DNA from 3 places in the Mesorhizobium sp. Primo-A genome. Region 1 is predicted to be linked to each of the others. Evidence: predicted binding sites of a transcription regulator. Region 1 holds the regulator's gene; each other region holds the start of a gene.

Evidence for each region. Region 1 encodes LexA, which represses DNA repair genes until DNA is damaged. Its sites were predicted from a motif close to TGTTCNNNNTGTGTTCNG; they were not measured.
Region 2: the regulator LexA is predicted to act here: its motif matches at 1,851-1,868, upstream of EOC83_RS12525 (helicase-related protein).
Region 3: the regulator LexA is predicted to act here: its motif matches at 1,995-2,012, upstream of EOC83_RS08505 (YifB family Mg chelatase-like AAA ATPase).

What each region holds. Positions count from the first base shown of each region.
Region 1 covers NZ_RZTG01000003.1:179,874-182,996, reverse strand. The annotation lists gene EOC83_RS06320 (ComEC/Rec2 family competence protein) at 1-1,286, shown strand, start outside; gene lexA (transcriptional repressor LexA) at 1,280-2,020, opposite strand; gene kynU (kynureninase) at 2,431-3,123, opposite strand, start outside.
Region 2 covers NZ_RZTG01000006.1:23,737-26,859, reverse strand. The annotation lists gene EOC83_RS12525 (helicase-related protein) at 1-1,661, opposite strand, end outside; gene phbB (acetoacetyl-CoA reductase) at 2,392-3,117, opposite strand.
Region 3 covers NZ_RZTG01000004.1:70,354-73,476, forward strand. The annotation lists gene EOC83_RS08500 (J domain-containing protein) at 1-105, opposite strand, end outside; gene EOC83_RS08505 (YifB family Mg chelatase-like AAA ATPase) at 381-1,913, opposite strand; gene gshB (glutathione synthase) at 2,088-3,029, opposite strand.

The DNA.
Region 1 (3,123 bases):
TCTCAGGTATCGTCGTCGCCGCCGAACGCAGCTTCATCATGCTGGCAGTGATGCTGATTGCAGTTCTGTTCGATCGAGCAGCACTCACCATGCGCAATCTGGCGATCTCGGCGATCGCCGTCATCGTGGTGTCGCCGCATGAGGTGGTCGGCCCGAGTTTTCAGATGTCGTTCGCCGCGACCGCGGCTCTGGTCGGCGCCTATGCCGGCTGGGCGGATCACCGCGCGGGAAAAGCAAGAACGCCGCCGCCGAAGCGATCCTTGCCCGGGTTCCTGACACGAAAATTCCTGCTGGCGGCAATCGGTCTGGCCATGACCTCGATCATCGCCGGCAGCGCCACGACGCTGTTTGCCATCTGGCATTTTCAGCGTGTGTCGCCGCTCAGCCTGTTCGCCAATCTCGCGGTTATGCCGATCGTCACCGTCGTCATGTTCCTGGCCGTCGCCAGCGCGCTGCTGATGCCTTTCGGATTGGATTGGCCAGGTCTCTACCTGATGGGCAAGGGCCTGACGATGATGATCGCCATATCGGGCTGGATCTCCGAGCGTTCGCCTGTCGATGGGGTCGGGCTGATTTCGCAACAGTCGGTCCTGCTGGTGGCCATTGCCCTGGTCATCGCGACGATGGCGACGACATGGCTGCGGCTCGCGGCTCTGCCATTCGCGTTGGCAGGCTTGCTGACCGTCTCGGATACGCGCACGCCCGATGTGCTGATCTCGGAAGACGCCCGGCTGGTGGCGTTGCCGATCGGTGGCGGTGAGCTTGCCGTCAGCCGGCAACGGCCGAACGAATTCACCGTCGACAACTGGAAACGCGCGCTGACATCGGAAACCATCGTCGTTCCGGAAGTGTTCGACAACAGCGATGGGCAATTCGACGTCGCGGATGCCGTTGAGCTACCGCCGGGATCGCCGTTCTATTGCTCCTCAGGCGTTTGCGTGGCCAGGCACATGTCCGGTGCGATCATTGCCTATGTCGAGGACCGCAAGGACACCTGGAAAGCCTGCGGCTTCGCCGAACTGATCGTCGTCAACGACGCCACCGCCTATGACGCCTGTCACAACCCGCTGGTTCTCGTCATCACCAAGCGGCAACTGGCTCGCAAAGGCAGTGCCGCGGTCTTCTTCGATCGCCAATCGGCGACCACGCCGGCGACGATCAGCTTCGCGGTGGACAGCCCATATCGGCCCTGGCACACGCAACGCAGATACTCTCGCGAGGCGAGGGGGCTGGCACCCTTCAAGAAACCCGAGAAGCCAGTGGTCAACCCACAGCCGTCTCAGTAGCGACGGATCAGGCCGACGAGCTTGCCTTGCACCTTGACCCTGTCCGGCCCGAAAATCCGTGTCTCATAGGCTGGATTGGCGGCTTCGAGGGCAATCGAGGCGCCCTTGCGGCGGAACCGCTTCAGCGTCGCTTCCTCTTCATCGACCAGCGCCACGATGATCTCGCCGGGGCTGGCCGTGTCGGCGTTACGGATGATAACGGTGTCGCCGTCGAAGATGCCGGCCTCGATCATCGAATCGCCCTTGACCTCCAGCGCATAGTGCGCGCCGCCCATGATCATGTCCGGCGGCACCGAAATCGAATGCGTCTGATGCTGGATGGCATCGATCGGCACGCCGGCGGCGATGCGACCCATGACCGGGATCGAAACGGCAGAGACCGCATCGTCGTCATTGCCGGGCGAAGGCATCCGCGAAGGCGCCGGCTTGATCTGCCGGCCAAGAGCACCACCCTGACCAAGACTGCCCTGGATGACGCTTGGCGAAAACTTCTTTGCCGCATTGAGGCCTGGCGCGATGGAGTCCGGCAGCCGCAGCACTTCCAGCGCGCGGGCCCGATTGGGCAGCCGGCGGATAAAGCCGCGCTCCTCAAGGGCCGTGATCAGCCGATGAATCCCGGATTTGGAGGCAAGGTCGAGCGCCTCCTTCATCTCGTCGAAGGATGGCGGAATGCCGCTCTCCTTCAGGCGTTCATGGATGAACATCAGCAGTTCATGTTGCTTGCGTGTCAGCATGGCGGCCCCCAGGTTCCCTGAAACCAGAATCGAAAAACAAACCCAGAACAAACACTATCTGTTCCAGTTGTGTTCTGCAACCGTTTAAAGTTTAATGAATTTGTTAAGGCTGCTGAAATTATTTGGCGCTTGCCAGCGGGTTACGATCGACGGGCGCCACCTTCGGCAATGCGCCTGCTCACATTGAAATTGTTATGGTTAATGACCTGTGGCTTATCCCCTACCAAAGCTTGGCATTATCTGTCGATCGACCTCGACAAGGGGCGATTGCAACCTTCGGGACGTTCGTTGGCCGTGAACGAAACGGAGCCAAAACGCCAACGTCAGTTGGGCATTTTGGCTGGAAATTCAGCTCTCCGTCATTTGCCAGGCAGTGAGGGCAGCGACGGCGGATCGCCGGGATCGGTGCGTCAGGTAACGGCTTCCTTGACGGCGAAACGCTGGTCCTTCCATGCTCCCGTGCGCAGAATGTCTTCCAGAACCTCAACCGCCAGCCACACATCCTTGTAGCTGACATAGAGCGGCGTGAAGCCGAAACGGATGGTCGACGGTGCGCGGAAGTCACCGATCACCCCGCGCTCGATCAGCGCCCGCATGATTTGATAGCCGTGGTCGTGAAGGAACGACACCTGGCTGCCGCGCCTGGTCGCGTCGCGGGTGGTCTCCAGCGTGAGACCGTAGGCGCCGCACTTGGCTTCGACGAGCTGGATGAACAGTTCTGTCTGCGCGACGCTCTTCTTTCGCAATGCCGCCATGTCGACGTCGCTCCAGATGGCAAGCGCGCCTTTGAGCGCCCGCATCGACAGGACCGGTTGCGTACCGCACAGAAAACGGCGGATGCCGGTGCCGGCAACATAACCCCGTTCGAAGGCAAAGGGCCGCGCATGGCCCCACCAGCCGCTGAGCGGCTGGCTGATATCGCCGTGGTGGCGCTGCGCGGCATAGATGAAGGCCGGCGCGCCCGGACCGCCGTTGAGGTACTTGTACGTGCAGCCGACAGCGAAATCGGCATTTGCCTGATCGAGCTCGACGGGCAGGGCGCCGGCGGTGTGGCAGAGATCCCAGACGATCAGCGCTCCGGCCGTATGAGCCCTGCGCGTCAG
Region 2 (3,123 bases), on a different contig from region 1:
CCGAAGCGTTCGGCGCGCGCCTCGAACTCGGCGGCCAGCGCCTTCTGGGCAGCGGTGCGCACCGCCTTGGCGTCTTCGCCGCCGGCGGTCTGGTCGGCGGTGAAGCGGAACCCTTGCAGCTCGCCGACATGGTGGCCTTCGACAAGGACGGTTCCGGTAGGACTAATTTCGGCTTCAGGCATGGTATTTTCTCTAAGGCGCCGCATGAGGACGGAAGTCCTGCGGTCTACGAAGCGTTTCGTCAACCGCTCATGCAGCGCATCCGACAATCTGTCTTCGATTTCGCGCGTCTTTTCCTGCCAGTGTGCCTGATCGGCCAGCCAGCCGGGCCGGTTCGACACGAATGTCCAGGTGCGGATCTGGGCAATGCGATGCGAGAGCGTATCAATGTCGCCCTCTGTTGTGTCGGCGCGGCGAACCTGCTCGGCCATATAATTCTCGTCGACATGGCCGTGGCGTGCGAGGTCCGTGTAGATCGAGGCAATGAGGTCGGCATGCTGGGCCGGCGCGATCCTGCGGTAGTCGGGCAGCGCGCAGGCTTCCCACAACAGCGCCACGCGCTTGGCATTGGTGGTGAGTGCGCGGATGTCCTCGTCGCGCGACAGATGCTCGAGCGCCTGTGCATCGACGGCAGGCAATGCCCGTGTCAGTCCCTCGACCGGGGCGTTGGTTTCGATCGAGCGCTTCAGCGCGTCGAGGCTGGCAAAGTCGAAATGTGCGGTGCGCCATTGCAGCACCTTCACCGGGTCGAAGTCGTGGCCTTCGATCTTCTTGATCAGATCCTCGTCCAGCGGGTCGACCTGGCCGGTGACACCGAACGTGCCGTCGCGCAGATGCCGGCCGGCGCGGCCGGCGATCTGGCCAAGCTCGGCCGCCGTCAGATTGCGGTACTGGAAGCCGTCGAACTTGCGATTCTGGGCGAAGGCGACGTGGTCGAGATCGAGGTTGAGACCCATGCCGATGGCATCGGTGGCGATGAGGTAGTCGACATCGCCGGACTGGAACAGCGCCACCTGGGCGTTGCGGGTGCGCGGCGAGAGCGCGCCGAGCACGACGGCGGCACCGCCCTGCTGGCGGCGGATCAACTCGGCGATGGCGTAGACCTCGTCGGCGGAAAAGGCGACGATCGCCGTGCGCCGCGGCAGGCGGGTCAGCTTCTTGGAGCCGGCATAGGCAAGATGCGACAGCCTCGGCCGCGTCACCACCGAGACACCCCTCAGCAGGCGCTGCAGGATACTTTGCATGGTGGCGGCGCCCAGCAGCAGCGTTTCCTGGCGGCCGCGCAGGTGCAGGATGCGATCGGTGAAGATGTGGCCGCGCTCGAGGTCGCCGGCGAGCTGCACCTCGTCGATGGCGACGAAGGCGGCGTCGGTCTCGCGCGGCATGGCCTCGACGGTGCAGACCGAATATTTGGCGCCCGGTGGCTGGATCTTTTCCTCGCCGGTAATCAGCGCAACCTTGTGGGCGCCGACCTTTTCGCAGACGCGGGCGTAGACCTCGCGCGCCAGAAGCCTGAGCGGCAGGCCGATGATTCCACTCTCATGCGCCACCATGCGCTCGATGGCGAGATGGGTCTTGCCGGTGTTGGTCGGCCCGAGCACGGCGGTCACGTCGCGGCCCGACAGGATCAGCGGCTCAGTGTGTTTGGGCTGGATGTTCATCAACCTAGAATAAGGCTTCCGGGACCTGGAGATAAGGCTTCTGGCCTCTGGTTGTCGGGAGCGTGCCTCAAATGGGCGCGTATGACAGGCGACACATAGGGATTTCGGGCGCGAAGCGAAAGCGGAATGTTCCGTCGGCAGCCAGAAGGTGGTTCCGTCAAGCTCTCAATCAGAATGCGGATTAACGGATAGAACGAGTCTGGAACGAATCGGCGACGAATCAGTGACTCCTGCAGGTTCAGCTTTTGTTCACGGCTATATGTGGATTTCGCGACCACGAGACGCACCACATGCTGAATCGCTGAACTGGCCCGTTTCGTGCTAAGAGGGCATTGCCATTAACCTTTGCCGATAAACGATCACAATGGCTTGGCGTGCCTCGACCAAGGTTATGAAATTGTTGATCTTTCTTAATCTGCGTTAAGCAATTGGCAGGGGATTCCGGCTGTCGTCGTTAACGTTCAGCTCAAAGCCGGAACGAATCGGCGACGAATCAGCGATGGCGGAATTTTCCCGTTTTGTTCACCTCAATATCTTGTGTTGTGAACAGCTTATCCACCGAGAATCCACAGGCTTGGAAGCTGGTTTCGCACAGGCCGGCCGGGCCGCTGTTAACCTCTGCGTGCCGGATTGGGTCAGCAGCCGTGCTGTCACTTCGAAGGGACCATGGCGCAAACGAAAAACGGGCCGGCGCGCCGGCCCGTCGATCTCTGCGCCTACATCGCCGTCGTCAGGCGAAATACTGGCCGCCATTGGCCGTGATGGTCGAGCCGGTGATGAAGCCGGCATCTTCGGATGCGAGGAAGACGACGCAGCGCGCGATTTCTTCGGGCTCACCGAGGCGGCCGACAGGAATCTGCGGAATGATGCGCTCGTTGAGCACCTTCTCGTCGATCGCCTTGACCATCTCGGTGGCGATATAGCCGGGACAGATGACGTTGACAGTGATGCCGGCGCGCGCCCCCTCTTGGGCGAGAGCCTTGCTGAAACCGATATCGCCGGCCTTGGCGGCGGAATAGTTGACCTGGCCGGCCTGGCCCTTCTGGCCGTTGATCGAGGAGATGGTGATGATGCGGCCGAACTTGCGGTCGCGCATCCCGCTCCACAGCGGATGCGTCATGTTGAAGACGCCGGACAGGTTGGTGTCGATGACCTCTTTCCACTGCTCACGCGTGATCTTGTGGAACATGGCGTCGCGGGTGATGCCGGCATTGTTGACCAGCACCGAGACCGGGCCGAGATCGGCCTCGACCTGCTTGATGCCGGCGGCGCAGGCATCATAGTCGGCGACCGACCATTTGTAGACCGGAATGCCGGTCTCAGCCTTGAATTTCGCCGCTGCGGCATCATTGCCGGCATAGTTCGCCGCAACCGAATAGCCGACGGTCTTCAATGCGATCGAGATCGCCGCGCCGATGCCGCGCGATCCGCCTGTGACGATTGCTACCTTGGTCATGCATTT
Region 3 (3,123 bases), on a different contig from region 1:
ATTGTCGGGATGATAGCGCATCGCAAAATAGCGAAATATGCGCTCCAGCGTTTCCGAGTTGGCGTTCGGGCTGACTTCCAAAACTTCGTAGTAGTCAACGAACATAGCGGACTCCCCGACCGCAATCATATTCACATTATCTAAATAAGGAATTCCCAATGCGGAGACCAAGACTTTGGTCCGATGCGATGACGTCCACGCCCCCGAAGACGGAGAAACGGCCGGCGCCCGGTCGGTGGGGGCCGTTGGGTGGTGAGGACGTCGACCAAGCGGACAATCAGGTCCGCCGCAGTGCGGAGATGGCCGATTCGTCGGATGACGGTTATGGCGTGATTGCGGAAGGTGGTGTGGCAGAGTCGGCTTGTCGGGCGGCGAGTGATCTACGCCGCCTGCGCCACCCGCTCCGAGCTCATGCGGTAGGAAATCGCTTCGGCCAGATGGATGCGGCCGACGGTTTCGCTGGCGTCGAGATCGGCGAGTGTCCGCGCCACCTTCAGCACCCGGTGATAGGCTCGCGCCGAAAAGGCGAGCTTTTCGCTGGCGTCCTTGAGCAGCGACAGGCCGGCGGCGTCCGGCATGGCGATCTCCTCGATGACCGAGGGCGCGCAATGCGCGTTGGTGGTGGCGCGGGTGGCGCCGAGCCGCTCGAAGCGCTCGCGCTGGATGGTGCGGGCGCGTGCCACGCGCATCGCCACATCGGCACTTTTCTCCGCCCGGTCGGGCCGGATCAGGTCGCTGGCCGAGACCGCCGGCACTTCGATCCTGAGATCGATGCGGTCGAGCAGCGGGCCCGAAATGCGCGCCTGATAGTCGGTGCGGCAGCGCTCGCCGCGCAGGCAGCGATAACCAGGCTCGCCGGCCATGCCGCAGCGGCACGGGTTCATCGCGGCCACCAGCTGGATACGCGCTGGATAGGTGACGCGATGGTTGGCCCGCGCGATCATGCAGTCGCCGGTCTCCAACGGCTGGCGCAGCGCATCGAGCGTCTGCGGCGTGAACTCGGGAAACTCGTCGAGGAACAGCACGCCGTGATGGGCCAGCGACACCTCGCCCGGCCGCGCGCGGATGCCGCCGCCGACCATCGCCGCCATCGAGGCCGAGTGGTGCGGCGCGCGGAACGGCCGCCGGTCAGTCAATTTGCCTTCGCCGAGCTCTCCCGCCACCGACGCGATCATCGAGACTTCGAGCAATTCCTTCGGCGCCAGCGGCGGCAGGATCGACGGCAGCCGCTGCGCCAGCATCGATTTGCCCGAGCCCGGCGGGCCGATCATGAGAAGATTATGCCCGCCGGCGGCCGCCACTTCCAGCGCCCGCTTGGCGGTCTCCTGGCCCTTGATGTCGGCGAGGTCGGGCAAATCCAGCGCGGCGGCGTGGATGCCGGCCTCGGGGCGCGACAGCACCTGCGTGCCGCGAAAATGATTGGCGATGGCAATCAGGCTGCGCGGTGCCAGAATGTCGAAATCCTTTCCAGCCCAGGCCGCCTCAGGTCCGCAGGCGAACGGGCAGATCAGGCCTTTGCCCTCGGCATTGGCGGCGATCGCCGCCGGCAAGGCGCCGGCGACCGCGGCAATCGTGCCGTCGAGCGACAATTCTCCAAGTACGACATAGCCGGCCAGCATGTCGCCCGGAATGGCGCCAAGGGCAGCCATCAGGCCAAGCGCGATCGGCAGGTCGTAGTGACTGCCTTCCTTCGGCAGGTCGGCCGGCGCCAGATTGACCGTGACCTTCTTCGACGGCATCGACAGGCCTGAAGCATGCAGTGCGGCCTGCACCCGCTCGCGGCTTTCGGCCACCGCCTTGTCGCCCAGGCCGACGATGTGCATGTTGACCTTGCCGGGCGCGATCATCACCTGCACATCGACCGGCACGGCCTCGATGCCCTGGAAAGCGACCGTGCGAACCCGCGCCACCATTTCTTTGCCCCCAGGCCACAACCCACGCGATGGCCAAGAAATGGCCCCACGGGCAGACAATCACAAATCCTCGGTCAAATCAAGAACATTACGGGAACATGTGAGCGCGTGGGTTGCAGCCGAATTGAGCGCGGTTGCAAAAACGGAACATGGTTAAGACAAAATGAAAACGGCTTACCCGCGCTTGTCCTCGACCGCGTCCCAGAACAGGCTGGCGATGTCGGCGCCGCCGAAGCGTTTGACCTCGCGCACGCCGGTCGGCGAGGTGACATTGATCTCGGTCATGTAGTCACCGATGACGTCGATGCCGACCAGGATGAAGCCACGCTCCTTCAGCGACGGCCCGATGCGGGCGCAGATCTCGCGTTCGCGCGCCGTCAGCTCGGTCTTTTCGGCGCGGCCGCCGACATGCATATTGGAGCGGGAATCATGTTCGGCGGGCACCCGGTTGATGGCGCCGACCGGCTCGCCGTCGATCAGGATGATGCGCTTGTCGCCCTTGCGCACGTCCTTGAGATAGCGCTGCACGATATAGGGTTCGCGAAACATCTGGCCGAACATTTCCAGCAGCGAGGCCAGGTTGCGGTCGCCCTCCAGCAGATGGAAGATGCCGGCGCCGCCATTGCCGTAGAGCGGCTTGACGATGATGTCGCCGAACTCCTTGCGGAAGGCGGCAACTTCGAGTGGATCCTTGGTGATCAGCGTGTCCGGCATCAGGTCGGCAAATTCGGTGACGAAGATCTTTTCCGGGCTGTTGCGCACCCAGGCCGGGTCGTTGACCACGAGCGTCTTCGGGTGGATGCGCTCCAGGATGTGCGTGGTGGTGATGTAGTTCATGTCGAAGGGCGGATCCTGGCGCAGCAGGACGACGTCCATCTCCGACAGATCGGTGCGCACCTTCTCGCCCAGCGAATAGTGGCTGCCTTTCTCGTCGCGCACCTGCATCTCCTCAATGCGGGCAAACACCTTGCCGTCGCGCAACGACAGCCGATCCGGCGTGTAGTGGAACAGCTCATGGCCACGCCGCTGCGCTTCCAGCGACAGCGCGAACGAGGTGTCGCCGGCGATCGACACGGTGGAGATGTGGTCCATCTGGACGGCGATTTTCAGCTTCATGGCGGGTCTCCGGCGGCTCTGATGGGCGACTGTCCTGCCTGTACAGGCTCACTGCCCGTCTGCCAATCGCGACCTTTTGAAGATTGGCATCAGC